Regions from separate parts of the Janthinobacterium sp. EB271-G4-3-2 genome, predicted to be linked through region 2. Evidence: predicted binding sites of a transcription regulator. Region 2 holds the regulator's gene; the other holds the start of a gene.

Region 1 (15,583 bases), on a different contig from region 2:
CGTAGCCGAGGGCAAAGATGAACAGCATGAAGAAAACGTTTTTCACGCTGGCGTCCAGCGTGATGCCCAGCTGGCCGATCAGCAGCGCGGCGATCAGGGTGCCGCACACGCCGCCCAGCTGGATGGGACCGAAGCGTATCTGCCCTACCGCGTAACCGAGCGCCAGCGCCAGGAACAGGGCCAATTCCGGGACCTGGTGCAATACCGACGTGATCGACTCGAGCATGGGAAAACCTTCGAAAAGATAACGGATGGTTACAAGGGAGCAGAGCGTTCGGCGGCTGGCGGCAGCTGGCTGTTGAACGGGCGCACGGGTCCCGCACGGCACCGGCGTATCACCGCTTGTGCTGGGAACGTATTGCAAAAGTGTTGCAACGTGGAATTATGTTCGGCGAAAATTTTATAAGTGTCAACAGGTGTTCTGTTGAACTCGCTTTGCGTTTCATCAAACATCGGGCGCACGATTGAAGCGGATGTTTGACACTGATCAGTAAAACTATTAGTAATGTTTTGGATGATACCAAAGTGCCTTGCGCACCAAAGGCGTCTCTTCCGGCAGGTCCGGATTGGCCAGCTCCAGCACGTGGCGCCGGGACAATTTCAAACCATCGGCGAAGCGGCCGAAATGGCGCTGGAACAGCTGCGCGAAACTGCCATCGGCCAGCATTTTCTCCAGCCCGATTTCAATATGGCGCGCCAGTTCCGGCCGGTGCTTGCCGACAAAAAAATACAGCGCGGCCGGGTAGCGGATGACCAGGTGAGTGTCCAGCGCCAGCGGCAATTGCGCATGGCTGGCCAGCTCGCTTTGCGCCTCGATCACGGAACGGGGAAAGTAATCGATGCGCCCCGCCGCCAGTTGCTGGAACAGGCCTTCATAGGTGCTCGAGGTATTGAGGCGCAAGCCGTTCGCCTGCAGGATGGCGGAGTCGGGCCAGTCGCTCATCTGGCCGGCCGACAGCCGCGCCAGGGCGGCGATGCTGCGCACGTCGCGCAGCAGCTGCGGCTGGCGCGCCCGGATCAGGGCCACTCGCCAGCCGATCAGGCCGCGGTCGATGGGGATGCGCACCGGAAGCAATTGCGTTTCGCGCGCGCGGCTCGTCATCGTCCAGACGACGTCGACGCTGCCCGACGCCGTGGCGATCTCCTGCATGGCGCGCGTCTGCACCATGCGCAGCGCGGAGCGGCGCAAGGCATAGGCCTGGCCCGAACGGGCCAGCGCCTGCTGCAGCAAGGCCGTCACATAACCTTGCTGCGGATCATCGATCGCCTGGTGGCGCGGATACACGAGCGGCTGCGGCGACGACTTGCCGGCGGCGGCAGCGCCCAACGGCCACAGGGCGGCAAGCTTGAGCAGGGGGCGGCGCCGCATGGCCCCTCCTTTCCAGCGCTTTCATCAGCGTTCTTATCAGAATGACAGTATCGCGCAGCAGAGTACGCTTGTCGACTGGAATACGGCAACTGTGTATAAAACAACAGCACTTTCAGGCTGGCCAGCAGCGATTGAAATTAATCCAGATCAATAAAACCGCAAATAGAAAATAAATCTGGCGTGCGGCTCTGGACGGCATGCTTGCCCCTCGCCTACGCTCTTTTTTTATCTGAAAAACAAGAGGAACCCATGCAGACAGCGCGCTTGAATATCATTGGAATGGATCACGAAGGCTGCGCCGACAGGCTGACGGGCGCGCTTGAAGCGGTCACGGGGGTGGCGACCGTCTGCGTCTCGCTGGCGCGCCACGGCGCCACGGTGCAATTCGACGAACGCCTGGCCACGCAGGAACGCCTGCTGGCCGCCGTCAACGACGCCGGCTTCATGGGCGAAGCGACGGATGAAGTACAGCTGGCCGCGTGCAGCGGCGCCTGCGGCCACTGCCGCCATTGAAGCCCGCCAGCTCCCAACTTACCCTCCCCGCGCGCCCCGGTCGCGCAGATGCGCCAGCACGCGGCGCGGCCCCAGCGCCTGCAGGTCGAACGGCGGCAGCTCGATGGCATCGAGCGTATTCTTGAACAGCAAGCCCAGCTCCGTATCGCCTTCCAGGCTCAAACGGCGGCTGAAGAACAGGGTGTCCGGATCTTCCTGGCGCCGCGCCAGCAGCATCAAGTCATGCACGCTGGCGGCGATGCACAGGTCCGGCACGTCGACATAGCGCTCGGCCACGAACACCGTTCCCTGCCATTCGAAATCGAAGGCGATGCCCGCGTCCAGCAAGCGCAGGCGCAGGCTGCGCCCTTCCAGGCTGCTTCGCACGTCGTCGGGCAATTGCGGCGCCAGCAGGCGGTTCAAGCCCTGCACGAACAGCCAGGAAGCGGGATACGGCGGCAGCTTGGACAGCAATTCGGCCAGCGGTTCGGGCAGCCGGTACGACGCGGCGGGCTTGCTCATACCGGGTTTGGCGGGGACGGGCAATCTTTCCAGTTGATCTTGCATGTGCTTCCTTTCGATGCGTTCAATGGGCGGCGTGCTGGTGCTGTTCCATGCCGGGCTGGCCGTGCCAGTAGCCATCGCAGGCGCCGGCCGGCTGGCAGGCCGCCAGCTGGGCCTGGGCGCCGATGCCGCTGATCTGGCCGCGGCGGGCGCGGTCGAAGATGGCGATGACTTGTTCCGTATGCATGGCCTGCGGGCTGATGCGCGCCACGGACACGCCCATGTCGCGCATGGCGTCGAGTTCGCGCACCAGGTTATAGACGAGGGCCGACTGCGTCTGCGTGCCATTCAACACGAGGAACGGCACTTCATCGCGCGTGCGCAGCAGCAGGCCGTCCGGCTCTTCCAGGCAGCTGTAGCCGCAATCGTCCTTCGGCAGGTTGCGGTTGCGCGCCGTGAAGCAGCGCGCGGAAAACGCCAGCGGCATGCGGCCGTAGGCGAAGACCTCCGTCTCCAGCCCTTCCGGTTTCTGGCGCTGCATCTCGGCCAGCGCCGTCTGTCCCATTTCCAGCGGCATCACCCAGCGCCGCGCCCCAAGGCGCGCCAGCAGTTGCAGGCTGGGGCCATTGAACAGGTTCAAATGGGGACCGGCGACAAAGGACGTGCCCTTTTCCATGCAGTGCACGGCGCCCATGTCGTTGGCCTCGACGCCGTAGCGGCCATTGCCCGTGATGCGGCGCAGGGTCGCCAGTTCCGCACCCGCCTCGATCAGCGCCTGCGTCGACAGCACCACCTCCTTGCCGGCAGCGGCCAGCATGTCGGCGATATCGAGCCAGTCGGCCAGGCGCACTTCATGCCGGCGCGAACAGACGGTTTCGCCCAGGTACACGATATCGACGGCCGTGCCGGCGATCTGCTGGTAAAACGCAAAGACGGTGGCGCGCGGCCAGTAGTAGAGCAAGGGGCCCAAAGAGAGTTTTAACATGTCTTTTCCATTATTTTTTAGTTGACAAAACCGTAGCGAGCGGTTCGCGGCGCGGCCGAGAAGCGCAGCTGAGCTAGAGCACAGCGAGCATCGCAGGCCACGCCCCGGGACGCGCAGTAGGTTTTGCTATTTCCAAGATCTATGGTAAGCGCCGAGGGTGTGCTGCTGGCCTTCGGCCAGCTTGTCCATGGACGCCATCCAGGCCGGCTTGACGGCATAGCGCGCGTTGCCTTCGCGGCAGGCGTCGATCGCTTCGCGCCACACGCGCGTCACCTGCGCCACGTAGGCGGGGCTGCGCTGGCGTCCTTCGATCTTCACGGCGCGCACGCCCATGGCGATCAGCTGCGGCAGCAGCGCCAGCGTATTCAGGCTGGCCGGCTCCTCGATCGCGTAATACTCTTCGTCGTTGACTTCGAAACGCCCCTTGCACAGGGTCGGATAGCTGGCGTTTTCGCCCGGTGCGTAGCGGTCGATCAGCACGCCGTTCAGGCGCGATTCGAGGCCGTTCGGCGTTTCCAGCCAGCGCACGGATTTCGCCGGCGAGCACACGCCGTGCGTGTTCGGCGCCTCGCCCGTCGCATACGACGACAGCGCGCAGCGCCCTTCGACCATCACGCACAGGCTGCCGAAGCCGAAGACCTCGATCTCGACTTCCGTCTTGGCGATCAGTTGCTCGACCTGCGCCATCGACAGCACGCGCGGCAGCACGGCGCGGGCGATGCCGAAGTGTTCATGGTAAAAATTGATCGCTTCGTAGTTGGTGGCCGAACCCTGCACGGACAGGTGCAAACGCAGCTGCGGGTGGTGCTCGCTTGCATACGCCATCAGGCCGGGATCTGCCACGATCATGGCGTCGATGCCGGCCTGCGCGGCGCGGTCGATGGCGCTGCGCCACACGGCCCAGTTATGCGGCTGCGGATAGGTGTTCAGCGCCAGCAGCACCTTGCGTCCATATTGGTGGGCGTAGCGCACGCCCTCGGCGATGGCCTTCTCGTCGAAATTGAGGCCGGCGAAATTGCGCGCATTGGTGGCGTCGCGAAAACCCAGGTAAACGGTATCGGCGCCATTGTCGATGGCCGCCTTCAGGGCAGGCAGGCTGCCGGCGGGGCAGACCAGTTCCAGCGGTCCGGCCACGCGGGTGGCGGTGGTTGATTCAAGCATCATGGTGTTCACAGTCCTGTATCGGCTCAGGGTGCAGACTATAGCCCCGCCCATACCGCCCAGTCCTTGACGCAGGTGAAGGAATGCATGCATGGCCGGCGCGCGTTCAACTTGCTTGACCTGGCTGTAAAATGCCCCACTTTTCTCCCTCACCGATTGCCCGCCATGCCCCGCAAACCGCTGCTGCTATTCCTGCTCACCCTATTCCTCACCGTGCTGCAAATACAGTGGGCTTCGCCCGCCGACGGCTACGACGCCGGGGCGCTCTCCGTGCTCTCGCCCGAGGCGCTGGGCGTCTGGGCCGGCGTGCTGCTGCTGTTCCTGCAAGCCGTCTTCGCGCGCCGCGCCATGCCCGTGCTGCGCCAGGCCGGCATCTGCACGGGCCTGCTGGCCGCGTACTGGCTGCTGGCGAACTACGTCACGTTCGACGCGCGCGTGGCCAGCTGGAGCACCTTCTCGGCACGGGAAATCTGGGCGCACGTGCTGCCCGCCTCCGTCGTCAGCATCGCCGTCTGCGGCGCCATGTACTTTGGCCTGAGCTGCTTCATCCCGCGCCTGGGCCGCGTGAAAAAAAGCCGCTGACGCGCTTTCTTCACCTGCATCAAGGATTCGTCACGCAACTGCACGCGCCCTTTGACGCCACTATATTTAGTGATTAATCTCCATAAAAACACCGCATGTTGTGTTTATTGGAGGTTTCATGACGACAAATGCAGTTCCATCCACGCGCGGCCAGGTCGATGTCGCCGCGTCCATCAATGAATACCTGGACCGGCGCGACTGGCGTGTCAACGCCAACGCCAACCAGGGTTACTCGCTGGGCGGTCTGATACTCAACGTGTCGGGCAAGGTCATCGCCAACTACTGGCTGGACCAGGTGTATCCGCCGGAAGTGGGCGCGGCGCACCGCGAAGCGGCGCTGCACATCCACGATCTCGACATGCTGGCCGGCTATTGCGCCGGCTGGTCGCTGCGTACCCTGCTGCACGAAGGCTTGAATGGCGTGCCGGGCAAGATCGAATCGGGTCCGCCGAAACACATGTCGAGCGCCATTGGCCAGATCGTCAATTTCCTCGGCACCCTGCAAAACGAGTGGGCGGGCGCGCAGGCGTTCAGCTCCTTCGACACTTACATGGCGCCCTACATCCGCAAGGACAGCCTGCGCTACGAAGACGTACGCCAGTACATGCAGGAGCTGATCTTCAACCTCAACGTGCCATCGCGCTGGGGCACGCAGACGCCGTTCACCAACCTCACTTTCGACTGGGTCTGCCCGGACGATTTGCGCGAGCAGATTCCCGTCATCGCCGGCCAGGAAATGGACTTCAGCTATGGCGAGCTGCAGGCGGAAATGGACATGATCAACCGCGCCTATATCGAGATCATGATGGCGGGCGACGCCAAGGGCCGGGTCTTCACCTTCCCCATCCCCACCTACAACATCACCGAGGACTTCGACTGGCATAGCGACAACGCGGAACGCCTGTTCGAGATGACGGCCCGCTACGGCCTGCCCTACTTCCAGAACTTCATCAATTCGGAACTCAAGCCGAACATGATACGTTCCATGTGCTGCCGCTTGCAGCTGGACTTGCGCGAGCTGCTCAAACGGGGCAATGGCCTGTTCGGTTCCGCCGAGCAGACGGGTTCCTTGGGCGTGGTCACCATCAACTGCGCGCGCCTGGGCCACTTGTGGCGCGGCGACGAGCCAGCGTTGATGGCGGACCTGGACCGCCTGCTGGAACTGGGCAAGACCAGCCTGGAAATCAAGCGCCGCACCATCGAGGAACTGATGCAGCAAGGCCTGTTCCCGTACACGAAACGCTACCTGGGTACCCTGCGCAATCACTTTTCCACCCTGGGCGTGAACGGCATCAACGAGATGATCCGCAACTTCAGCGGCAACGCTTACGACATCACGGCGCCGGAAGGCCATGCGCTGGCCGTGCGCCTGCTCGACCACGTGCGCGCGCGCATGGTGCAGTTCCAGGAAGAGACGGGCCATATGTACAACCTGGAAGCGACGCCGGCCGAAGGCACGACGTACCGCTTCGCCCGCGAAGACCGCAAGCGCTATCCCGCCATCCTGCAGGCGGGCACGGTCGACAATCCGTATTACACGAATTCGTCGCAGCTGCCCGTCGGCCATACCGACGACCCGTTCGAAGCGCTGGAATTGCAGGACGCGCTGCAGCGCAAGTACACGGGCGGCACGGTGCTGCACCTGTACATGACGGAAGCGCTGTCCGACGCGAACGCCTGCCGCGAGCTGGTGAAACGCGCGCTGAGCCGCTTCTCGCTGCCCTACATCACCGTCACGCCCACGTTTTCCATCTGCCCGCGCCACGGCTACCTGGCCGGCAAACATGAATTCTGTCCCACCTGCGACGCGGAACTGATCGCCCGCAAGCAGTCCGATCTCGCCCACCCACTCAAGGAAACGCCATGAACGCACGTCCCGACTTCACTCCCGCCATCACCCTGCTCGATACGGAACGCCAGCGCTGCGAAATCTGGACGCGCGTGATGGGCTACCACCGTCCCGTCGCCTCGTTCAACATCGGCAAGCAGGGCGAATTCCACGAGCGCCGGTATTTTACGGAAGCGAGCGCCCTGGTAGGCCAGCCCGCCTGCCATGGCTGAGTTGAAAGTGGGCGGCCTGACGCCCTTTTCCGCCAACGACTATCCGGGCAAGCTGGCGGCCGTGGTCTTCGTGCAGGGCTGCCCCTGGCGCTGCGGCTATTGCCACAATCCGCACCTGCAGGCGCGCACGCCGGAAGGCGCCATGCCCTGGCAGGACGTACTGACCTGGCTGCGCCGCCGCGTCGGCCTGGTCGACGCCGTCGTCTTCAGCGGCGGCGAAGCGTGCATGGATCCGGCGCTGGCGCGCGCCATGCAGGACGTCAGGGCACTGGGTTTCGGCATCGGCCTGCACACGGCCTGCATCTATCCGCAGCGCCTGCGGGAAGTGCTGCCCCTGGCCGACTGGGTCGGCTTCGACATCAAGGCGCCGTTCGCCGACTATCGTCATGTGACCCGCGTGGCCGGCAGCGGCGACCCGGCGCGCGCCTGCCTCGATGCCATCCTCGCCAGCGGCGTGGCCTACGAATGCCGCACCACCACCCACCCCGACCTGCTGCCGGACGAGCAGTTGCTGGCCCTGGCCGCCACCCTGGCCGCGAAAGGCGTCGACAACTACGTGCTGCAGCAGTTCCGCGCCGAAGGCTGCGCGGACGCGGCGCTGTCCGGCCGCCCCTTGCACGGCTATCCGGCGGCGGCGACTTTGGCGCAAATCGGCGCCATGTTTCCGCGATTTACATTCCGTAATCATGGCAGTTGATCCTGCGGCCCCAAAATTGCTGAAAGCTTCACAAAATTCCCCGATCTGCAACGCTGAAATGTCTTGCGTACTGTAATGTATCAACTGTGCCGCGTGCCATGCGCAGTCCATCAGATTCCTCACTCCGCATTACAGATAAGCGTCACTCATGAACGATTTCACCGCAGTCAGTCCATGCATCCCTTCCACCCACGCCGACATCCTGTACGGCCCGCCGCGACGGGATCTGCTGCGCGAGGAAGTACTGGCCGACCTGCTGGAAGCGACGGCCCGCCGCTGCCCCGAGCAAATCGCCCTGATCGATGGCGGGCGCCGCATCACGTATGCGGAACTCGATGCGCAAGCCAGCTTGGCCGCGGCGCGCCTGGTGGCGGCCGGCATCAAGCCCGGCGACATCGTGGGCCTGTGGCTGCCGCGCGGCGCCCATCTGCTGCTGATGCAGGCGGCCATCGCCAAGGCGGGCGCCGCCTGGCTGCCCGTCGATGAAGACACGCCCGTCGAGCGCCTGCAGGTGTGCCTCGATGATGCCAATGGCTTTGGTGTCGTCAGCTGCGCGCAATTCGCGCCGCGCCTGGAGCAGGCTGGCGTCCGGCGTCCCGTGTGGACGGCGGAAAGCCTGCTGGCCCCCGCCGCAGCGGGCGAACTGCTGCCAGCGCGCGCAACCGTGCTGCCCGAACATCCGGCCTACGTGATCTACACGTCCGGTTCCACGGGCAAGCCCAAGGGCATATTGATCAATCAGCGCAGCATCTGCCACTTCCTGCGCAGCGAAAACGCCGTGCTGGAAGTGAGGCAATCCGACACCGTCTACCAGGGCTTTTCCGTCGCCTTCGACATGTCGTTCGAGGAAATCTGGATCGCCTACCTGGTGGGCGCCACGCTGTGGCTGGGTCCCAAGGAGATTTCGGGCGACCCGGAAGCCTTGCCGCGCGCGCTGGCCGACAACAAGGTCACCGTTCTGCACGCCGTGCCGACCTTGCTGGCCCTGTTCGCGGAAGAAGTGCCGAGCCTGCGCCTGATCAACCTGGGCGGCGAGATGTGCCCGGAGTCGCTCGTCGAGCGCTGGTCGCGCCCCGGCCGCGCCATGTTCAACACCTATGGTCCCACGGAGGCAACCGTCTCGTGCAGCCTGGCGCGCCTGCGGCCCGGCGAACCGGTGACCATCGGCACGCCGCTGCCCAACTACGGCTTGCTGGTGCTGCAGGTGGCCGAGCCGGGAGAAAACCGTCCCTTGACCTTGCTGGCGCGCGGCGAGACGGGAGAATTGTGCATCATCGGCCCCGGCCTGGCCGAGGGCTACCTGGGCCGGCCCGACCTGACGGTGGAAAAATTCCTGCCCAATCCCTGGAGCACGGGCCCCGATGACGCGCGCCTGTACCGCACGGGCGACCTGGCCCGCATCGATGCCGACGGCCAGGTCCTGTGCCTGGGCCGCGCCGACGACCAGGTCAAAATCCGCGGCTTCCGCGTGGAACTGGGCGAGATCGAAGCCGTGCTGGCGCAGCAACCGGGCGTGGGCACGGCGGCCGTCTTGCTGCGCAAGGATGACGGCATCGACCAGCTGGTGGCCTACATCGTCGGCAGCGACGATGCGCCGGCCGACGCCCTGGCCGTGAAAACCCTGCGCGCGGCCTTGAACCTGCACCTGCCGCCCTACATGGTGCCGGGGCGTTTTGAATTGCTGCCGCTGATGCCGCGCCTGACCTCGGGCAAGATCGACCGGAAGGCGTTGAAGGCCATGCCGCTGTCCGCCCCGCCGGCCGGCGAGGCGGGTGTATCGGACGTGCCGGAAACGCCGGCCGAAGCGGCCCTGTTCGCGGCACTGGCCAAGCTGTTCCCGGGCCAGGCGATCTTGCGCCAGCTGGACTTTTTCAGCGACCTCGGTGGCCACTCCTTCCTGGCCGCGCGCCTGGCATCCGCCCTGCGCGCCGATCCGGCCTACGCCCACATGACGGTGCGCGACATTTACCAGAACCGGCAGGTCGGCAAGATCGCCGCCGTGCTCAATGAGGCGCCCGCGCTGGCCACGCCGGAAGCGCAATGGACGCCGCCGTCGGCCCTGAAGCGCTGGACCTGCGGCGCGGCCCAGGCGGCGGCCGTGCCGGGCCTCGTCACCCTGCGCATGGCGCAGTGGATGGCGCCCTTCTTCACCTATCACTTCTTCACGGGCGACACGGGCGACACCGTGCCGCGCGCCATCGCCGCCTCGATCGCCGTGTTCCTGCTGGCGACCCTGGCCGAATTTGCCATTGCGATTGCCGGCAAGTGGCTGATCGCCGGGCGTCTGAAACCGGGCAGCTATCCGCTGTGGGGCGTCACTTACTACCGCTGGTGGCTGGCCGACCGACTGATCGAATCGGCGCCCGCCTACCTGCTCAGCGGCTCGTCCCTGAACAGCTGGTGGCTGCGCGCGCTCGGCGCGAAAGTGGGCAAGGAAGTCGTCATCGGCTCGATGACCCTGCGCGCGCCCGACCTGCTGTCCATCGGCGACAACGTCAGCGTGGGCAATGCCGTCAACTTTGAAAACGCCCGGGTCGAGCGGGGCCGTTTGCTGCTGGGCCGGATCGACATCGGCGACGATGCCTGCATCAGCTCTTACGCGATCATGGAGGGCAATACCACGGTGGGCGCGTTTGGCCACCTGGAAGGCCAGTCGGCGCTGGCCGATGGCGCGGCGGTGCCGGCTGGCCGCGTATACACGGGCTCGCCCGCGCGCGACAGCGGCGCGTTTGACGTGGCCAGCCAGCCGCCGCGCCCCGCCGTCTCGCGCCTGCGTCTGACAAGCGAAACCGTGTTCTTCTGCTTCGGCATGGTTTTGATCGCCGTGCTGTTCTTCATGCCCGTCTTCCCCAGCTTCGTGCTGATCGACTGGTTCGACGAGCGCGAAATGATGCCGTGGCTGCAGGGACGCGACGTGACGACCCAGCTGGCCCGCTACTTCCTGCTGGCCTTCCCCGCCAGCGCCGTGCTGATCGTGCTCACCGCCCTGCTGTCGGCCGCCATCCGCTGGGGCGCGCTGCCCCGCTTGAAGCCGGGCAGCTCACCCGTGCACAGCAATATCTATTGCGCCAAGTGGCTGGTCAGCCATATCCAGGAATCGAGCCTGAACGTCCTGCACGGCATCTACGCCACCGTGTACGCGCCGTACTGGTACCGCCTGCTGGGCGCCAAGGTGGGCAAGGGCGCCGAGATTTCCACGGCCCTGGGCGTGGTGCCAGACATGCTGACTCTGGGCGACGACACTTTCATCGCCGACGCCGTCATGCTGGGCGACGAGCAGATCGATGGCGGCTGGATGACCATGCGTCCCACCGTCGTCTCGCACCGCAGCTTCGTCGGCAACGGCAGCTATATCCCGGACGGCACGGTGCTGCCCGAGCACGTGCTGATCGGCGTGCACACGCATGCGCCACGCAATGAACAGATGCACAGCGGCGATACGTGGCTCGGCTCCCCGCCCATGCACTTGCCCGCGCGCGAACAGGTCAGCGGCTTTGCCGAACACCTGACGTTCAAGCCGTCACTGTTGCGCCGCCTGGGCCGCAGCCTGATTGAAGCCTTCCGCATCGTCGCGCCACACGCCGTGGTGATCGCCGTCGGCTACACCCTGGTACTGGACGTGATGCCGATCGCGGGCGCGGGACGCTGGGGCGAAGTGGTGAGCGACCTGGCGATTGCCGGCCTGGCCTACGGCATCGGCAATTTCCTGGTGGTCGTGCTGTTCAAGTGGCTGCTGCTGGGACGCTACCGCAAGCATGCGGCGCCCATGTGGACGCCGTTCGTGTGGATTTCGGAAGGCGTGACCAATCTGTATGAAGGCATCGCCGTACCCAACTTCATGCGCTACCTGCGCGGCACGCCGTGGCTGCCGCTGGCCTTTCGGCTGTTCGGCTGCAAGATCGGCCGCGGCGTCTACATGGACACGACGGACATCACGGAATTCGACTGCGTGCACATCGGCGACTACAGCGAACTGAACGCGCTGACCTGCCCGCAAACGCATTTGTTCGAAGACCGCGTGATGAAGATCGACCACGTGGACATCGGCCAGCGCGTCTACATGGGCCCGCGCAGCTCCGTGCTGTACAGCGCCAAGGTGGGCGACAACGCGCGCCTGGGACCATTGACCCTGGTGATGAAGGGCGAACACATCCCCGCCGGCAGCAACTGGGCGGGCTGCCCGGCCGCGCCTTTGCGTAGCTGATTGCAGCTGATGGATTTTACGGTGCTCTTGTCAAGAGACGGCATGCTGGCGATCGGCATCGTGCCGCCGCCATCCCGCACGGAAGCGCGCGCGCACCTGCGCCAGGCCGTACGCGAAGCGGCGGCGCAGTGGCAAAACCTGGACATCGAGGCGATTTCCGTGGAGTCGACGCCGGGTACTCCTCCCCGCTTGCTGCTGGCCGGACGATCAGTGGGTCTGTCGTTCAGCCATGACGAGGGACTGTCGCTGGCCGCCATCGGCCTGTATGGGCCCGTCGGCATCGACGTGATGCGGGTGCAGGACATTGCCGACTGGTTCCATCTGGCACGCGATTACCTGGGGCCGCAGGTGGCGCAGGAGCTGGCCGCCTGCCCTGCCAACCAGCGCCCGCTGCGCCTGGCGCAGGCATGGACGGCGCGCGAGGCGGCGCTCAAGTGCGCGGGCAAGCAGTTGGCGGAGTGGGATGGGGTGGCATTGAATTGTCATTTGCAAGCCGTGGAGACTCCGCAAAATTTCGTGGCAATGTTAGCGACAATCCGGGGTCAGACCCGGCGGGGGAATACGGTCTGATAGACCGTATTCCGATTCCGAAGGAACCGACCCCAGCTTCACGCTGTTGGGTTGATTCCCTATCAATCCTCTTTACCGTCATCAGCCGCGCCGATCTGGACGAAAATCAGTTTTACGATAATACTGACGAGCAGTCCCAGCACCCCGATCAATTCCAGCATGGTCTTTCCTTTGCAGTGACAGCAGACCAGGCCACTGTAGCGCGAATGGCGGCGCCGGGCCAATATCAAATCAGGCAGTCTCCGATCTCGAAAAGGCATACGATTGATTTCCATCAGACAGTTCCGCTACTTTGTCGAAGTCGTCGATGCGGGCAGCTACTCGCGCGCGGCGGAAAAGCTGTACATCGCGCAATCGGCCCTGAGCCGGCAAATCAAGGAGCTGGAAGGCGAGGTACAAGCGCTGCTGCTGACGCGCGACGCGCGCCATATCGAGCTGACGCCCGCGGGACAGGTCTTTTATGAGCGGGCAAAGCGCATCCTCGACGACATCGACGAAACCGTGCGCCAGACGCGCCACGTGGGACAAGGCGCGCAAGGCATCATCCGCCTGCTGCATTCGAGCTCCGTCACCCTCACACCCGCCATCGGCGCCGTGCTGAACCGCCTGCTGGCGCAGTTCCCCGGCGTTTCGCTCGATGTGTCGAAGGGATCGTCGGAAAACCAGGCGTTTGATATCGAGGAAGGCCGCGCCGACCTGGGCCTCGTGCGCCTGCCCACCCTGCGCAAACACGCCAACATCGTCGTGCGCGAACTGTTTGCGGAAAAGCTGGTGGTGGCCGTGTCGGCGATATCACCGCTGGCCGCGCTGGAGCGCACGACGATTGCCGCCCTGCGCGACGAAGCGTTCGTCTCGATCCCGCACAAGGACCGCGGAGGCCTCAGCTACCTGGTGGCGGGCCTGTGCCTGGCGCAGGGTTTCTTTCCGAAGGCGGCGCGCGCCCTGTCGCGCAAGACGTCGCAGCTGAACCTGATCGAGGCCAATATGGGTATCGCCATCGTCCCCGACAGCATGCGCCTGGTGGCGCCGCCGGGCGTGCGTTTCATCGCCCTGCCGGACGAGGAATCGCACTCCGTCGTCGGCCTGATCTCGCCGCGCGCGGCCGGGGGCATGGTGGCCGCGTTTACGGAAGCGTTCGTGCGCGAGATGAATACACTCTAGCCTTCCGCATACAGCGCCGCATCGACGTCGCGCACGGCCGCCATCAGCAAGGCCAGCTTCATGACATCGAGCTGGCCATCCGTGCGCACGCGCGAGCACAGGTCGATGCCGTAGGGGCGCACCTGGCGCAGCGCGTCCATCACATTGGTGTCGTCCAGCCCACCGGCCAGGAAAACGGGACGGGGGCTGGCGCGCACGAAGCGCGCGCTGACGGACCAGTCGTGCGTGCGGCCCGTGCCGCCCAGTTCCGGCACCGCCGCGCCGGGACGGCCCGAATCGAGCAGGAAAGCATGGACGTGGGGCGCGTAGGCGGGAATCAGGTCCAGCGCCTCCGGCCCTTCCACGTGGATCACCTGCACGCGCCGCACGTGCGGCAGCAAGCGCGCCAGTTCCTCGACTTCGCCCGGGTCGATATGGCCAACGATCTGCACGGTGGACGGCTGCGTGGCGCGCACGTGTTCGGCGATGGCTTGCGCCGTCGTCTCGGACGTCAGCAGGAACGTGGCCACGGGCGGCGGCGTCCAGGCGGCGATCTGCGCGATGCGCGCGTCGGGAATCGGACCGGGGCCGGACGGCATGGCCGCCACCAGGCCCAGCGCGTCGGCGCCGGCGGCAATGGCCAGTTGCGCTTCGTCGATGGAAGCGATACAGCAGATCTTGATGCGGGTTCTCATGGCCTTGCGTGCTCAGTCGGGATGATCAACATTACAACACAGGGCGGCGCGCGCGCCAAGACACGCGGTCAAGGCCGGGCACGATTGTGTGCCATGCCGCAGCACGTCAACGAACAAGGGCCGATCCTGTGGCGCGCCTGATCGCCAGCCCGCGCTGATTGACATGCGCCAGATGGCGGACGATACTTGATTTATCCGGAATCGCCATTGGAAGCCGTACATGCGTATCGTCGACTTTGAAGTCCGCAAGGAGTGTCCGCCGCAGTTGTGCGACTGTGAGCGCGAGCGCCTGCTCGGCGATGCGCAGGCGGACCTGTCCATCCTGCGCCTGAACCTGACGGAAGAAAAGCGCCTGCTCGCGCACATCGAGGACATCGCCACCCATGCGCAGCTGCGGAAGCTGCAACTGCTGTTGAAGAAAAACCTGGGCGTGGAATTGCAGATTACGCCGGGCAGCGGCGAAGTGCGCACCGTGCGCGGCTTCCAGATCCGCCTGCTGGAGCGGCCCGGCCTGTGCCGCAAGACGCGCGCCGCCATTCCCGCCGCCGTGCGCCGCTGCCTGGCCGCGCACCCCGAGATCGCGTTTGCAATCTTGAATGAAAACGATTTGCTCGGTGGGATTTAACCCGAGGGCAAAGGCTGGGGTCAGACCCTCAACACTGTTAGCGTCAAGCTCAGTGCCAACGTATCCGGGGGTCTGACCCCGGCTCTACGCTGCGTGTATCTCGATCACTTTCTTGCCTTTCGCTTCGCGCGCCCGTAACTGCCCGCAGCCGCCTTCCACATCCTGTCCGGCCGAATCGCGCAATTTGGTCAGCACGCCGCGCGCGTGCAGGGCGGCGGCAATGGCGCGCGCCTTTTCCCAGCTGGGGCGCTTGAACGGCAAGTCGGCTATGGTGTTATACGGGATCATGTTGAGCACCGCGTACTTGCCCTTCAGGAGTTCGACGATGCCATCCATCTCGTCGTCGCCATCGTTGACGCCTTCCATAAGGGTCCATTGGTACTGCACCGGGTAGCCGGTCAGGCGCGCATACGATTCGCCGAAGTCCACCAGCTCACGCGGGGATAATTTGGGCGCGCGCGGCAGCAGCTGTTCGCGCAGCGCCGGCCTGGTCGTGTG
Region 2 (15,583 bases):
CTTGAAGACGGTGGCGGCCGATCCGCAGGCGCAAGCCATCGGCCAGCGCCTGTTCCTGACCTACTGCGCGCAATGCCACGGTTCGGATGCGCGCGGCAACAAGGGCTTCCCCAACCTGACGGACAAGGACTGGCTGTATGGCGGCGAACCCGACATCATCAAGACCACCATCCTGCACGGCCGCAATGGGCAGATGCCGCCGATGGGCGCCGCGCTGGGTTCCGAAAAGGATGTCGAGAACGTGGCCCATTACGTGCTGAGCCTGTCCGGCTCCACCTCGGACCCCGTCAAGTCCGTGCTGGGCAAGGCCAAGTTTGGCGCCTGCATGGCCTGTCACGGCGCCGATGCGAAGGGCAACCAGATGCTCGGTGCGCCTAACCTGACGGACAAGGTCTGGCTGTATGGCGGCAGCGCCGACACCATCATGGAAACCGTGCGCAAGGGACGCAGCAACACCATGCCGGCCTTCAGCGATTTCCTCGGCGAATCCAAGGTACACGTGCTGTCGGCGTATGTCTGGAGCCTGTCGAATCCCCAGACGCCCGTGAAATGATGTAATGGAACCTCAAGTCATCAAGATGTATGCGGCCCGCGAGCAGATCTACCCTCGCGAGGCCAAAGGACGCTACGCTACCTGGCGATGGGTATGCGTATGGCTTACCCAGCTCGCGTTCTACGGCTTGCCGTGGTTGACCTGGAATGGCAGGCAAGCCCTGCTGTTCGATTTGACCACGCGCAAGTTCTACATTTTCGGCGTCGTGCTGTGGCCCCAGGATTTCATCTATCTGGCGGCCCTGCTGATCATCTGTGCGTATTTGTTGTTCCTCGTCACGGCCATTGCCGGGCGGGTGTGGTGCGGGTTCTCTTGCCCGCAAACGGTATACACGGAAATCTTCCTGTGGGTCGAACGCCGCATCGAGGGCACGCGCAGCGCGCGCATGGCCCTCGACAAGCAGGGCCCTTCCGTGCGCAAGGCATTCAAGAAGACGGCCAAGCACCTGGTGTGGGGCGCCATCGCCCTGTGGACGGGCTTTACCTTTGTCGGCTACTTCACGCCGATCAAGGAACTGGCGCGCGAGGTGACCACCTTGAATTTCGGTCCCTGGGAATGGTTCTGGGTCTTGTTCTACAGCCTGGCAACCTACGGCAACGCGGGCTGGCTGCGCGAGCAGGTGTGCAAATACATGTGCCCCTACGCGCGCTTCCAGAGCGCCATGTTCGACCAGGACACCCTGATCATCACCTACGATGCCAAGCGCGGCGAACCACGCGGCGCCATGAGCAAGAAGGCCGGCAACAACGACAAGCTGGGCGATTGCATCGACTGTACACTGTGCGTGCAGGTGTGTCCGACCGGTATCGATATCCGCAACGGCCTGCAGTATGAATGCATCGGCTGCGCCGCCTGCGTCGATGCCTGCAACAGCGTGATGGACAAGGTCGAGCGGCCGCGTGGCCTGATACGCTACAGCACCGACCATGCGATGGAAAACAACTTCAATTCGAAGCAGATACGCCAGCGCGCCATGCGCCCGCGCGTCTTGATCTACACTTCCATCCTGGCCCTGATCATCATCGCCGTATGTACCTCGCTGGCCCTGCGCACCCCCCTGAAAATGGACGTGATCCGCGACCGCGGTTCGATGGGGCGCGAGGTGGAAGACGGCATGATCGAAAACGTCTACCGCCTGCAGATCATGAACACGTCCGAGCAAAGCCAGCACTTTAAAATCAGCGCTTCCGGCTTGCCGGGCCTGACCTTGCTGACGCGCGAAGAAGTGACCTTGCAGCCGACCGAAACGCTGGGCTGGCCGATCCGCCTGCGCGTACCGCACGGCGTGGGCGAGAAGGGGTCGAACAAGATTGCGATCGAATTGCAATCGCTGGACAATCCATCGCTGCATGTGCGTGAAAGCGCGGTCTTCATCGTGCCGCGTTAACAAGGAAAGGCGGACGGGGACCGGGTGCCCTCGCCGCCGCCACGAAGTTGCAGGAAGGCCGGTCCCCGCATGGGGGCTGGCCGTTTACACAGGAGAAATACCATGTCCGACAGTCTGAAACTGCAGCCTCCCGTTGCACCGTGGTACAAGCACCGCTGGCCATGGCTGCTGATGATCGGTCCCGGCCTGTCCGTGGTCGTCGGCAGCTTCATGGGCTATATCGCGTTTACGCAGCCCGACGCGCTGGTGGTGGGCGACTATTACAAGCAGGGCAAGGCGATCAACCAGGATTTGAAGCGCGACACGATCGCCAGCGACCTGGCCATGGATACGAGCCTGGCGTACGACGTCGCCGCAGCGCGCCTGACCGGTTCCGTGCACAGCTTCGGCAAGGCCTATCAGGGTCCGCTGCAGCTGCACCTGGCGCATGCGACCCTGCCTGAAAAAGATATCAAGCTGCTGGTGCGGCCCGATGCGGCCGGCAATTTCTCGGTGCCCCTGCCGATGCTCGAGCGCAGCCGCTGGCAAGTGCTGGTGGAAAACGACAAACGCGAGTGGCGCCTGTCCGGCATCTGGACCTGGCCCGTGCAGCGCAGCATCGCGCTGCATGCGGATGAAGAGTTATAAGCCTTACTTGCAGACGTCGGTACCGGCCGTAATGGCTTTCAGCTTGGCAGGCTGCAGGATCTCGATCTCGCGGTTCGAGACGCGCAGCCAGCCTTCCTTCTTGAATTTTGACAATAAACGGCTGACGCTCTCGATGGTCAGGCCCAGGTAGTTGCCGATTTCCTCGCGCGACATGCGCAGCTGGAATTTGCTGCTCGAATAGCCGCGCGCTTCGTAACGCGACGCCAGGTTGACGATGAAGGCGGCAAAGCGCTGCGTCGCCTGCATATTGCCCAGCAACAGCATGACGCTTTGCTCGCGCGTGATTTCCTGGCTCATCATGCGGTGGAAATGCCGCAGCAGGGTCGGCATATTGCCCAGCAATTGTTCCAGGCTGGAAAACGGGATTTCACACACTTCGCTGTCTTCGAGCGCCACCGCATTACAGTGGTGGCGGTCGGCGCTGATGGCGTCCATGCCCAGCAGTTCGCCGGCCATCTGGAAACCCGTCACCTGCTCCTCGCCGCCCGGATTGATCTGGTACGTCTTGAAGTGCCCCAGGCGGATCGCGTACAGGTTCTGGAACGAGTCGCCGATGCGGAACAGCGAGGCGCCGCGCACGATCTTGCGGCGGCGGCCGATGATCTGGTCCAGCCTGTCCATGTCGCCCATATCGAGGCCCATCGGCAGACACAATTGATGCATGCTGCAGGTCGAGCATCGCGCACGCAACGCTTCCACGGTCACTGTGGGCAAGGTTGGAGTGATTAGCGCTTCAGTCATGTCGGTACCTTTTAGAAAATGCAACAACAAGTTTACTGCATACCGGGTTGCCGTGTGCCAATTTCACCGCAATTTCGCTGAATAAACGACGTTCCGACTTTAATTATATGGCAACATCGTCAAAAGCCCATGCGGAGAGGGGCATTTGTGCGGCGGCGCTTGCCAAGCTGGGGTATTGATAGGAAAATTCCTGACAGCATTATCTGCCGCCTGTGCCGCCCGGTACTGAAAAGGAAATCATGAAGCCTCTCGGCATCAAAGCAAAAGTCGCGCTGGCCACCAGCCTGACCTCGATCGCCATGATCGCGCTGGTCACCATGATACAGGTGCAGCACATGCGCGACGACTTCACCCGAGTACTGCTGAGCCAGCAGTCGTCCCTGATCAGCCGCACCGCTGCCGAGCTCGACGACAAGCTGGGCATGCTGCTGCAGATCGTCACCCTGACGGCCAGGCAGCAGCCGCCGGAACTGATGGCCCAGCCAGCCCAATTGCGCGAATACTATTCGCGCCGCTCGATGCTGGTGCTGTTCGACGACGTGCTGGTGCTCGACGCGCATGGCGCCGTCGTGGCCGACATGCCGGAAGTGGCGGGGCGCACGGGCATCAACGTCGCCGAGCGCGAGTATTTCCAGACCGTGCTGCGCACGCGCCAGCCCATGATCACCGAACCGATGCTCGGCAAATCGAGCGGCATGCCCATCGTGCAGATGGTGGCGCCCGTGCTGGCCGCCGATGGCCAGGTGGCCGGCGTGGTGATCGGCGTGCTGCGCCTGTACAAGGACAATCTGCTGGGGCGTCTGCGCTCGGAAAAGATCGGCAAGAGCGGCTATTACTTCATCCTCACGCGCGGCGCCGTGCCGCGCTATGTGCTGCATCCCGATACCAGCCGTTTGCTGCAGCCGCGCCAGCCGAACGCCAACCTGACGACGACCCAGCTGCTGAAGGAAGATGGCGAAGGCAGCATGGTCAGCACCAACAGCCGCGGCATCACGGCCGTCAACAGCTTCAAGCGCCTGAAATCGGTGAACTGGCTGCTGGCCACCTCGCTGCCCTTGGCGGATGCCTTCGAACCGTTCGATGGCGTGCTGTACCGGCTGGTGCTGTGGAGCATCCTCGCTTCGCTGCTGGCCGCAGCCGTGCTGGGCTGGGTCACCGTGCGCCTGCTGTCGCCGCTGGTGCGCCTGCGCGACACCCTGCTGGCCCTGCGTACCAGCGGCAGCCGTTTCACCCCCGTGCCGGTGCAGCAGCGCGACGAGATCGGCGAACTGACGGAAGCGTTCAACGGCCTGATGAGCGAGCGCGACCGCCTGCAGCAGGAACTTGAATCGCGCGCGGCGGAACTGGAGCAGGAACGCGACCGGGCCGAGGCCGCCAACCGCGCGAAGAGCGATTTCGTGGCCAACATGAGCCATGAAATCCGCACGCCCCTCAATGCCGTGCTGGGCATGGTGTATTTGCTGGGCAATACCAAGCTCGATACGGAACAGCGCAAGTATCTGACCATGGTGCGCGTGGCGGGCCAGTCGCTGCTGGGCATCCTCAACGACGTGCTCGATTATTCGAAGATCGAGGCACGCCGCATGGAACTGTCGCCCGTCGAATTCGACCTCGACGAAGTCATGAATACCCTGGCCACGACGATGACGATGAATGCGGGCGAAAAGGAACTGGAACTGGCCATCTCCGTCGAGCCCGACGTGCCGCGGCGCCTCGTGGGCGACACCCAGCGCCTGCAGCAAATCCTCGTCAACCTGGCCGGCAACGCCATCAAATTTACCGAGAGCGGCGAAGTGGTGGTGGCCGTCAGCCTGGCCGAGAGCGAGAACGGCCGCGCCTGGCTGCGCTTCGAAGTGCGCGACACGGGCATCGGCATGACGGAACTGCAGCAACAACAACTGTTTGCCGCGTTTTCACAGGGCGACCAGAGCATCACGCGGCGCTTCGGCGGCACGGGCCTGGGCCTGGCCATCAGCAAGCAGCTGATCCACATGATGGGCGGCGACATCGCCGTCGCCAGCAGCGAAGGCAAGGGCAGCCGCTTCTGGTTCAGCGTGCCGTTCGAGATGCTGGCGCAGCCGGCCGAAACGCGGCGCACGCCCACGCTGGGCCAGCTGCGCCTGCTGGTGGCGGACGATAACCGCACCACGCGCGAACTGATCGTCAAGCTGATCGAGGCGTGGGGGTGGCTGGCCGATGAAGTCGACTCCGGCTTTGCCGCCATCGAACTGTACCGCGAACGCCTGGCGCAGCAGCAGCCGTACGACGTGGTGCTGGCCGACTGGCACATGCCCGTCATGGACGGCCTGGCCACGGCGAAGGCCATCCGCCAGGCGGCCAGCGGCCAGCGGCAGCCCATCGTGGTGATGGTCAACGCCTTCGCCCGCAACCACCTCGAGGAAATCTCCAGCGCGGCCGAGGCCGACGTCGTGCTGATGAAGCCGATCACGGGTTCGAGCCTGTTCGATGCCCTGCATCAGGCCCTGATCACGAAGAACGACGGCGGCGAGCAGCGCATCCTGCACCAGCCGCTGGGCACGCAACTGGCCGGCGTGCATTTCCTGCTGGTGGAAGACAATCATTTGAACCAGGCCGTGGCGCGCGGCATCCTCGAACACATGGGCGCCACCCTCGACGTCGTCGGCGACGGCTTGCAGGCCGTGGAACGGCTGCGCACGGAAGCGCTGCGCTACGACATCGTGCTGATGGACATGCAGATGCCCGTCATGGACGGTTTCAGCGCCACCCACATCATCCGCACGGAACTGCGCCTGAGCCTGCCCGTGATCGCCATGACGGCCGGCGTGCTGGCGTCCGAGCGCGAGCGCTGCATGACGGCCGGCATCAGCGACTTCATCGCCAAGCCTGTCGTGGTGGAAGAGATGATGGAAGTCATCCTGCGCCACCTGCCCAAGCGCCCGCAAGTGCAAACGGCCGAGCCGGTGCGCGTCGCCGACGAGGAAGTGTTTTCCATGGCGCCGCTGATGCGCGTGATGGGACGCGACGCGAAGGGGCGCGGCGTGCTGCGGCGCATGGTCGAAGACGCGCTGAACAAGGGCATGACGCCCGTGCGCGATGCCGAAACCGCGTTGCAGGCGGGCCGCCACAGCGACGTGGCGCGCATCCTGCACAGCGTGCGCGGCTCCGTCGGCACCCTGGGCACGAAACGCCTGATCCGCGCCGCGTTCGCCACCGAGGAAGCCATCGACGCCGGTCGCCTGGACGAAGTCCCAAGCCTGCTGGCGCACACGGCGCAGGAGCTGGAACAGGCGCTGGCGGCGGCCGCCGACTGGTTGTCCAGGCTGAAGGATTAAAAGGGTAGGTCGGATTAGCGCCACGCGCGTAATCCGACAGGACGCGGCAACAATGTTGTCGGATTACGCTGCGCTAATCCGACCTACGCAATTTACGCGGGTACACCGAGGATCACGCTGGACGCCTTGAACATCGCCGTCACGCTGCCGCCGATGGCGATCCCCAGGTCGGTACAGCTCTGGTTGGTGATGATGGCGGCGATCGTGCCGCCGCGTGGCAGGTCCAGCACCACTTCCGTGTTGACGGCGCCCGTCTGCACGCGCGTGACCGTGCCGGCCAGCTGGTTGCGCGCGGAAAAGCGCGCGCCTTCGCTGTCGGCCACGAGGATGATGGACGAAGCCTTGATCAGCGCAAACGCTTCCGCGCCAGGCACCAGGCCCAGGCTTGCGCTGCTGCCCTGCGTGACGATGGCAACGATATGCTGGCCGCCCGGCAATTCCAGGGTGACTTCATCGTTGACGGCACCCTGTTTCAGTTCGGCCACCTTGCCGAGGAATTGATTGCGTGCCGTGGTTTTCATGGCCATTCTCCGTATGAGTAAAAGATCGTCGGCGATGCCTTCGGCCTGGCTGCCCAGCTGGCGCAGGTAGCGGGCATGCTCGCGCTCGATGATGCGGAAATTGTCGACCAGCTGGCGTCCCCGTTGCGTGAGCCGCGTGCCGCCGCCGCCCTTGCCGCCCGTCAGGCGCTCGACCAGCGGCTCGCCGGCCAGATTGTTCATCGCGTCGATGGCGTCCCAGGCCGCCTTGTAGCTCATCTTCACAAGCTTGGCCGCCTGCGTGATGGAACCGCACTCGGCGATGGCGCCCAGCAATTCCACCCTGCCGGCGCCGCCCAGGTGCTCGCCACCCACCGTCATCCATACCGAACCTTCTAGGCCGATTTCCGCTGCCGCCGATTTATCCAATGCGTTCACCCAATGCCATGTGGTCTTCCCTGTTATCGATCTGTCCGTCGCGCAAATACAGCACGTGTTCGCCCAGGATGCGCGCATCTTCCGGATCGTGTGTGATCAGGATCATGGGCACGTCCAGGCGCTGCTGCCACTGGCTCAGTTCCAGCCGCATTTTGACACGCAGGGCCGGATCGAGGGCGGCAAACGGCTCGTCGAGCAGCAGCGCGGACGGCTCGGCCACGAGCGCCCTCGCCAGCGCCACCCGCTGGCGCTGGCCTCCGGACAACTCGTCGGGGAACTGGTGCGCCAGTTCCTGCAAGTGAAACGCGTCGAGCCAATGCTCGACCTTGGCCAACTTTTCGCGCGCGCGCGGATTGAACCAGCCGCGGCTCAGGCCAAAGCCCACGTTCTGGCGCACCGTCAGGTGCGGGAACAGCGCGTAATCCTGGAACAGGTAGGCGACGTTGCGCTGCTGCGGCGGCAAGTTGATGCCGGCGGCCGAATCGAACAGGGTGCGCCCGTTCAGGCGGATATGGCCTGCGTCCGGTGTAAACAGTCCGGCAATGGCTTTCAGGGTCATGCTCTTGCCGGCGCCGGACGGGCCATACATGGCGATGCGCTGGCTGCCGGACGTGCATTGCACCTGCAGGTCGAAGCGGCGTTTGCCGGAGCGCAAGGTGGCGCGGATGTCGAGGTCGAGTTGCATGGGCGTCATCCTCAGCGTCCTTTGTGCGCGACGCGCCCGGGCGCCAGGCGGCCAGCCGACAGCAGCACCACGATGCAGACCACCGAGATGATCACGACCAGCGTATTGGCCACGTCGTCCTGGCCCGCCTGCACGGCTTCATACACGGCCACCGACAGGGTCTGCGTCTTGCCGGGAATGCTGCCGGCCACCATCAAGGTGGCGCCGAATTCGCCGAGCGCGCGCACGAATCCCAGCAGCACGCCGGCCAGGATGCCGCGCCAGGCCAGCGGCAAGGTGACGCGAAAGAAAATCGCCGGCTCGGAAATGCCCAGCACGCGGGCAGCCTGCTCGAGCTGGCCGTCGACGGCCTCGAAGGCGGCGCGCGCGGGCTTGAAGACGAGGGGAAAGGCGACCACGGTGGAAGCGATCACGGCGCCCTGCCATGTAAAAATCAGGTTGATGCCGAAGTTGTCCTGCAGCCAGATGCCCAGGGTGCCGCGCCGGCCCAGCAGCACCAGCAGGTAATAGCCGAGCACGGTCGGCGGCATCACCATCGGCAGGGTCAACAGGGCGTCGAGCAGCTCGCGCCCGGGAAAACGCGTGCGTGCCAGCAGATAGCCCGTGCCGATGCCGAGCAACAAGTTAAGCGCCGTGGCCCATGCCGCCACTTTGAGCGACAGGGCCAGCGCGGTCCAGGCGATATCCATGTGCAGTCGTTCTACTTTATGGCTTTTTAAACCCGTATTTGGCGAGGATGGCTTGCGCCGGCACCGTCTGCAGATAGCTGACGAAGCGCTTCGCTTCGGCCGCATTGCCGCTGCCCTTGATGGTGGCGATCGGGTACAGCACGGGTGCGTCCAGCGGCACTTCCAACACCACGTTGACCTTGTCTTTCATGATGGCCGCGTCGGTGGAGTAGACAAAGCCCGCATCGACTTCGCCGCGCGCCACGTAGTCGAGCGACTGGCGCACGTTCTGCGTGCCGATGGCTTTAGATTGCACGGCGTCCCACAGCTTCGCCTTCTTCAGCGCGCCTTCCGAGTAACGGCCGACGGGCACGCTGGCCGGATTGGCGATGGCCACGCGGGTCACGTCCTTGCGCGTCAGGTCGCTCAAGCTCTTGATGCCCAGCTTGCTATCGTGCGGCACGATCAGCACCAGGCTGTTGCCGACGAAGTCCATGCGCTCGGCCGGCAAGACAAGGCCCTGCTTTTGCGCCGCATCCATGGTTTCCTGGTCGGCCGAGGCAAACACGTCCACGGGCGCGCCCTTGACGATCTGCTGCAGCAGCACGCCCGAGGCGGCAAAGTTCAAGGACACCTTGCTGCCCGGATACTGCGCCTCGTAGCCTTGCGCCGCCTCCTTGAACGCATTCGTCAGGCTGGCCGCGGCCGACACGACCACTTCGCCGGCAAGGGCGGACGAGGCGGCGGTGGCGGTGGCGAAGAGGGCGGCGCCGAGCAGTGTGGCGAGGGAGGTAAGGCGCATGATCGTATCCTTGATGAGAAGAGAACCAGGCCCGTAATATACACCGATATATAGCGCTCTGCCATCGCACAGGTCAAGTCAGCGCAAGTCCCATTCCCTGATATACTGTATATAAACACAGTATATCGAGGTGCATCATGGAATTGACGGACAAGCTGGAAATCCTGGCCGACGCGGCCAAGTACGATGCGTCCTGCGCCAGCAGCGGCGCGCCCAAGCGCGATTCCATCGGCAAGGACGGCTTTGGCGCCACCTCGGGCATGGGCATTTGCCACAGCTACACGCCGGATGGGCGCTGCGTCTCGCTGCTGAAAGTGCTGCTGACGAATTACTGCCTGTACGACTGCCAGTACTGCGTCAACCGCCGCACGTCAAACGTGCCGCGTGCGCGCTTTACCGTGGCCGAAGTGGTGAAACTGACGAGCGACTTTTACCTGCGCAACTACATCGACGGCCTGTTCCTCAGTTCCGGCATCATCCAGTCGGCCGACTACACGATGGAACAACTGGTGCAGGTGGCGCGCGAGTTGCGCGAAGTGCACCAGTTCCGCGGCTACATCCATCTGAAAACCATTCCCGACGCCGATCCGGCGCTGATCGCGCAGGCGGGCCGCTATGCCGACCGGCTCAGCGTCAACATCGAACTGCCGACCCAGGACAGCGTGCAAAAGCTGGCGCCGGAAAAGAGCGTGCACACGATCAAGCTGGCGATGGGGTCGATACGCCGCAAGCTCGATGAAAAGGCCGAGGAACCACGCGCGCCGCGCTTCGCGCCGGCCGGGCAAAGCACGCAGATGATCGTCGGCGCCGACGCCAGCGACGACCAGCAAATCCTCGCCACGGCCGAGACCTTGTACGGCAGCTACAAACTCAAGCGCGTGTATTACTCGGCTTTCAGCCCGATCCCCGACAGCCCGAAAAGCGTGCCGCTGGCGCCGCCACCGATGCTGCGCGAACACCGGCTGTACCAGGCCGATTTCCTGCTGCGCAGCTATGGTTTCCAGGCCAGCGAACTGCTGCCCGCCACGGGCGGCAACCTGGCGCTCGATATCGACCCGAAACTGGCGTGGGCGCTGGCGCACCGCGAACATTTTCCGCTGGACTTGAACCGCGCGGCGCAGCACATGATCGCCCGCGTACCCGGCATCGGCCTGCGCAACGCGCAGCGCATCGTCGACCTGCGGCGGCTGCGACAGGTGCGCTACGCCGACCTGTCGCGCCTGCGCTGCAGCATGAAGAAAATCGCTCCCTTCATCATCACGGCCGACTACTTTCCCGCGCGCGACACGACCGCCTCCGAACACCTGCGGCGCGCCATGGCGGAGGCGCCGCAGCAAATGTATCTGTGGCCGGAGCTGCAGGCCGCATGAGCACGGTGGTGAGGCTGGCGCAATCGTTCGACGAGTGGCGCGCGGCGGCACGCGAACTGATCGCGCTTGGCGTGCCGCCTGCCGACGTTGCCTGGCAGTCGCGTCCCGGCGATGGCGACCTGTTTTCCGCCACGCCGGATGCGACCGATACCGGCGCGCCGCAGCTGCGCCTGCCGCGCCAGCTGGTGGAACTGCTGCGGACCGCCGCCTGTTTCAGCGTGCCTGACCGCTGGGCCTTCCTGTACCAGGTGCTGTGGCGCTGGCAGCTGGGCCAGTACGACGTGATGTCGCCGGCCGATGCGGACGGCGCGCGCCTGCACGCCATGGTCAAGGCCGTGCACCGCGAGGAGCACGACATGCATGCGTATGTACGCTTCCGCGAACGCAGCGAAGCGGAAGAGGCACCGCGTTTTGTGGCCTGGTTCGAACCCGTGCACGAAGTGCTGCCGCAAGTGGCGCGCCACTTCGCCCGCCGCATGGGATCGACCAGCTGGATGATCGCCACGCCCGCCGCCAGCATGCTATGGGATGGCACAATCTTGCACGCTGGACCCGCACTGATGCGGGACGCGGCCGATATCGACGATGCCGGCGAAGCCCTGTGGCTGACCTACTACCGCAGCATCTTCAATCCCGCGCGCGTGAATGCGGATTTGCTGCACAGCCATATCCCCTCGCGTTTCTGGAAAAACCTGCCGGAAGGCGCCATCGTGCCCGCCATGCTCAGCGGCGCCACCAACGGCGAACGCCGCACGGGCCAGACGGCCAGCGTGGGCCAGCGCAGCGGCGCGGCCATGATCCCGATTGCCGCCGAACGCGTCCAGCCGGCGCGCGAAGTAGCGACAAGCCTGGACCAGTGCCGCCGCTGCGAACTGTGGCAGCACGCCACGCAAGCCGTGCCCGGCATTGGCCCAGCACAGGCGCGCATCATGCTTGTGGGCGAGCAGCCGGGCGACCAGGAAGACCTGGCGGGACTGCCGTTTGTGGGCCCGGCCGGGGTGCTGCTCGAGCAAGCCATGCAGGAAGCGGGCATGGCGCGCGACAGCGTCTACCTGACCAACGCCGTCAAACATTTCAAGTGGGAGCCACGCGGCAAGCGCCGCCTGCACAAGACGCCCGCGCAGCGCGAGATCCTCGCCTGTCATGGCTGGCTGGAAGAAGAGATCGAGCGCGTCCAGCCGCAGGTGATCGTGGCGCTGGGCAGCACGGCCTTGAAGTCCATCCTGAGGGATGGCGCGGCGAGCATGGCACCGCTGATCGGCACGACTATCGAGCATGCGGGACGCCCGGTGGTGACCGTATATCACCCGGCGTATGTGCTGCGCGCGCCCGATGAGCCCAGCCGGCGGCAGGCTTACGCGGTCATAGTGGCGGGGCTGCGGCAGGCGCTGCGGCTAGAGCAGGATCGCCATCACAGCGTCGTGGCCGGCACATCCCGCCCCTCATCGCGCCGCGCATAGCGTTGCGCGATCACGGCGCAAATCATCAGCTGAATCTGGTGGAACAGCATCAGCGGCAAGATCACCATGCCCAGCGAACGCGTGGAAAACAGCACCTTGGCCATCGGCACGCCGCTGGCCAGGCTTTTCTTCGAGGCGCAAAAGACGATGGCGATTTCGTCTTCCTTGTTGAAGCCCAGGCGGCGGCTGACGAAGGTGGAGATGCCCAGCACCAGCACCAGCAGCAAGGTGCTGATCAGGCCCAGGGCGACCAGGGTTTCCACCGAGATCGTATGCCACAGGCCTTCGCTGACGGCTTCGCTGAAGGCCGTGTAGACCACCAGCAAGATCGAACCTTGGTCGACGTATTTCAGGGTGGCTTTGTGGCGGTCGACCCAGCGGCCGATCCAGCGGCGCAGGAACTGGCCAGCCAGGAAGGGCAGCAGCAGCTGCATGACGATGGACAGCACGGCGTCCACGGACGACTTGCTTTCCGCGCCCTTGGCCACCAGCAAGCCCACCAGGATGGGGGCGAGGAAGATGCCGATGAAGTTCGAGGCCGAGGCGCTGCAGATGGCGGCCGGCACGTTGCCGCGCGCCATGGCCGTCATGGCGATCGAGGACTGCACGGTGGACGGCAGCGCGCACAGGAACAAGATGCCCATGTACAGGTCGGGCGTGAGGAAGGTCAGCGCCAGCGGGCGCAGCGCCAGGCCCAAGAGCGGAAACAGGACAAAGGTGCTGGCCAGCACCAGCAAGTGCAAACGCCAGTGCATGGCGCCTGCCACCACGGCTTCGCGCGACAGCTTGGCGCCGTGCAGGAAGAACAGGGCGCCGATGGCGACCGTGGTGATGTTGCCGAAAACCACGGCCGTCTGGCCCGTGCAGGGCAGGAAGGTGGCCAGCGCCACGGTGACGAGCAGGGCGATGGTGAAATTATCGGGTTTCAGATTGCGCAGCAGGGCAGCGGGAGAAAAAGAAGACATGCGGTAGCCTGGTAACGGCGCAGCCTTGCACGCTGTGCCGTGGATGACAAAAAGCGCCGGAATCGGCGCCAGTGCTGGCTATTCTAACCCTATTGCCGAGCTACCTGCCTGGAAGCAAGCGTGGCTTGTGGACACAATGGCACAAAAAAATGCCCTGTCCGCAGACAGGGCAACCCGGAGTAAAGTACAGCGCGAGGGGATTAACCGGCGGCTTTGACTTTCAGCTCGTTCTTGATTTCTTTCACGCCGCTCACGGAAGCGACGATCTGCACGACGCGGTCACCCGCTTCGGCGCTCGGTACGTCGCCCGACAGGACGACAACACCTTGCTGGGTTGCTACCTTGACTGGCAGGGCGGCGGCTTGCGCATCGGCGCTCAGGGCGGCCTTGGCCGAGGAAGTGATGGTTTCATCAGGGACGGCTGCGGCAGCGTTGGCGGCCACGACGGTGTCAGCAGGAGCTTGTGCTTTTGGTGCGGAGTCAGCGGCATGCGAAGCGGTGATCGAGGCGCCCGACAGTACGATAGCGGCAACCAGGGTATTGAACAGTTTCGATGTTTGCATGGTAGTTCCTCTCAATGAAGTTAAAAGCTTCTTACTTGGATAAAGCAACACTTTGAAGCGTCACATCTACCCATACAGCAAGCGCCGTGCCAGCTTTTAAATTTCCTTTAAAATCAATTGCTTATATTCAAACTCGATTTTTCCGGCCCGTTTCGCGGCGATCTGGCCCGGAAAACAGGACTTTTTGTCGCCTGGCAGCGACAGCTTGTGGCAAGAACGTTAATGTTTTACGCCAAGCCCCTGATTTTTAACGCTTTATTTTTGTCGCTATTCAGCGACAGGGTCGCCATCGGCCCGGAACAGGGCCGGCGTCAGCTCGTATTTCTGCAATAAGCGGTAGAACTCCGTGCGGTTGCGGTCGGCCAGGCGGGCCGCGTCGGCCACGTTGCCATCCGTCAGGCGCAGCAGCTGAATCAGGTAGTCGCGCTCGAAACGCTGCTTGGCTTCGTTATAGCTGAGCGCTTCCAGGGACGGCACGCGCAGGGCACGCTGCACCAGGGACAAGGGCACCAGCGGCGCCGTGGCCAGCGCGCACACTTGCTCGACGACATTGACCAGCTGGCGCACGTTGCCGGGCCATGGCGCCGCCACCAGGGCCGTCAAGGCATCGGGCGCGAAGCCGTTCAACGGTTTTTGATACTTGGCCGCCAGTTTCTGCAGGAAATGGTTCGCCAGCAGGGCGATGTCTTCGCGGCGCTCGGCCAGCGGCGGCAGGGTCAAGGTCACGACATTGAGCCGGTAATACAAGTCTTCGCGGAATTGCCCTTCCGCCATCGCCACGTCGAGGTCGCGGTGCGTGGCCGACAAGAGCCGCACGTCCACCGGACGCGTCTGGTCGGCGCCAACGGGGCGCACGGCCCGCTCCTGCAGCACGCGCAGCAATTTGACTTGCAGCGGCAGCGGCATGTCGCCGATCTCATCCAAAAACAGGGTGCCGCCATCGGCTGCCTGGAACAAGCCTTCGCGGTTGCCGACGGCGCCCGTAAACGAGCCCTTCACGTGGCCGAACAGTTCCGATTCCAGCAGCTGCTCGGGAATAGCGCCGCAGTTGACGGCGATGAACGGCGCCTTGGCGCGGCGGCTGGCGTTGTGCAGGGCGCGCGCCAGCAATTCCTTGCCTGTGCCGCTGGGGCCTCGTATCAGGATGCTGGCGTCGGAGCCCGCCACCAGCTTGGCTTCGGCCAGCAGCTCGGCCATCTGCGCACTGCGGCTGATCAGCTCGGCACGCCAGCTCTCGTCGCCGGACGCTTGCGCCGGCATGACGGTGGACAAGTTGATGGCATACGCCACTTTTTCCATCAGCAGCTTGCCGTCGAATGGTTTCGTCAGGTAGGCAAACGCGCCGCGCGCCGTCGCGTCGACGGCGTCCGGGATGGTGCCGTGCGCCGTCAGCAGGATAACGGGCAGGGCAGCATGCTGGCGGCGGATTTCATCGAACAGGGCCAGGCCGTCGCGGCCCGGTAATTGCACGTCGGTAATGACCAGGGCCGGCAATTCCACGGCCAGACGC

What was found. Region 2 encodes FNR, which switches genes on or off when oxygen is low (the NO sensors DNR and NnrR bind a similar motif). Its sites were predicted from a motif close to TTGATNNNNATCAA; they were not measured.
Region 1: ubiU (ubiquinone anaerobic biosynthesis protein UbiU) is a predicted target of FNR. The motif match lies at 4,578-4,591, and genes of this name have one in related genera.

Annotation. Positions count from the first base shown of each region.
Region 1 covers NZ_JACYMG010000005.1:160,809-176,391, reverse strand. The annotation lists gene aspT (aspartate-alanine antiporter) at 1-226, opposite strand, end outside; gene IGS55_RS12995 (substrate-binding periplasmic protein) at 500-1,369, opposite strand; gene IGS55_RS12990 (heavy-metal-associated domain-containing protein) at 1,619-1,882, shown strand; gene ubiT (ubiquinone anaerobic biosynthesis accessory factor UbiT) at 1,901-2,428, opposite strand; gene ubiV (ubiquinone anaerobic biosynthesis protein UbiV) at 2,448-3,350, opposite strand; gene ubiU (ubiquinone anaerobic biosynthesis protein UbiU) at 3,477-4,514, opposite strand; gene IGS55_RS12970 (hypothetical protein) at 4,677-5,093, shown strand; gene IGS55_RS12965 (ribonucleoside triphosphate reductase) at 5,212-6,960, shown strand; gene nrdD (anaerobic ribonucleoside-triphosphate reductase) at 6,957-7,154, shown strand; gene IGS55_RS12960 (anaerobic ribonucleoside-triphosphate reductase activating protein) at 7,147-7,851, shown strand; gene IGS55_RS12955 (Pls/PosA family non-ribosomal peptide synthetase) at 8,000-12,055, shown strand; gene IGS55_RS12950 (4'-phosphopantetheinyl transferase family protein) at 12,098-12,625, shown strand; gene IGS55_RS12945 (LysR family transcriptional regulator) at 12,890-13,786, shown strand; gene IGS55_RS12940 (phosphoribosylanthranilate isomerase) at 13,783-14,460, opposite strand; gene IGS55_RS12935 (hypothetical protein) at 14,681-15,085, shown strand; gene IGS55_RS12930 (RNA methyltransferase) at 15,170-15,583, opposite strand, start outside.
Region 2 covers NZ_JACYMG010000004.1:62,775-78,357, forward strand. The annotation lists gene ccoP (cytochrome-c oxidase, cbb3-type subunit III) at 1-553, shown strand, start outside; gene ccoG (cytochrome c oxidase accessory protein CcoG) at 558-1,940, shown strand; gene IGS55_RS10515 (FixH family protein) at 2,043-2,567, shown strand; gene fnr (fumarate/nitrate reduction transcriptional regulator Fnr) at 2,571-3,329, opposite strand; gene IGS55_RS10525 (response regulator) at 3,569-6,643, shown strand; gene IGS55_RS10530 (TOBE domain-containing protein) at 6,736-7,503, opposite strand; gene IGS55_RS10535 (sulfate/molybdate ABC transporter ATP-binding protein) at 7,544-8,245, opposite strand; gene modB (molybdate ABC transporter permease subunit) at 8,257-8,934, opposite strand; gene modA (molybdate ABC transporter substrate-binding protein) at 8,951-9,715, opposite strand; gene IGS55_RS10550 (putative DNA modification/repair radical SAM protein) at 9,853-11,085, shown strand; gene IGS55_RS10555 (UdgX family uracil-DNA binding protein) at 11,082-12,545, shown strand; gene IGS55_RS10560 (bile acid:sodium symporter family protein) at 12,497-13,510, opposite strand; gene IGS55_RS10565 (BON domain-containing protein) at 13,711-14,073, opposite strand; gene IGS55_RS10570 (sigma 54-interacting transcriptional regulator) at 14,341-15,583, opposite strand, start outside.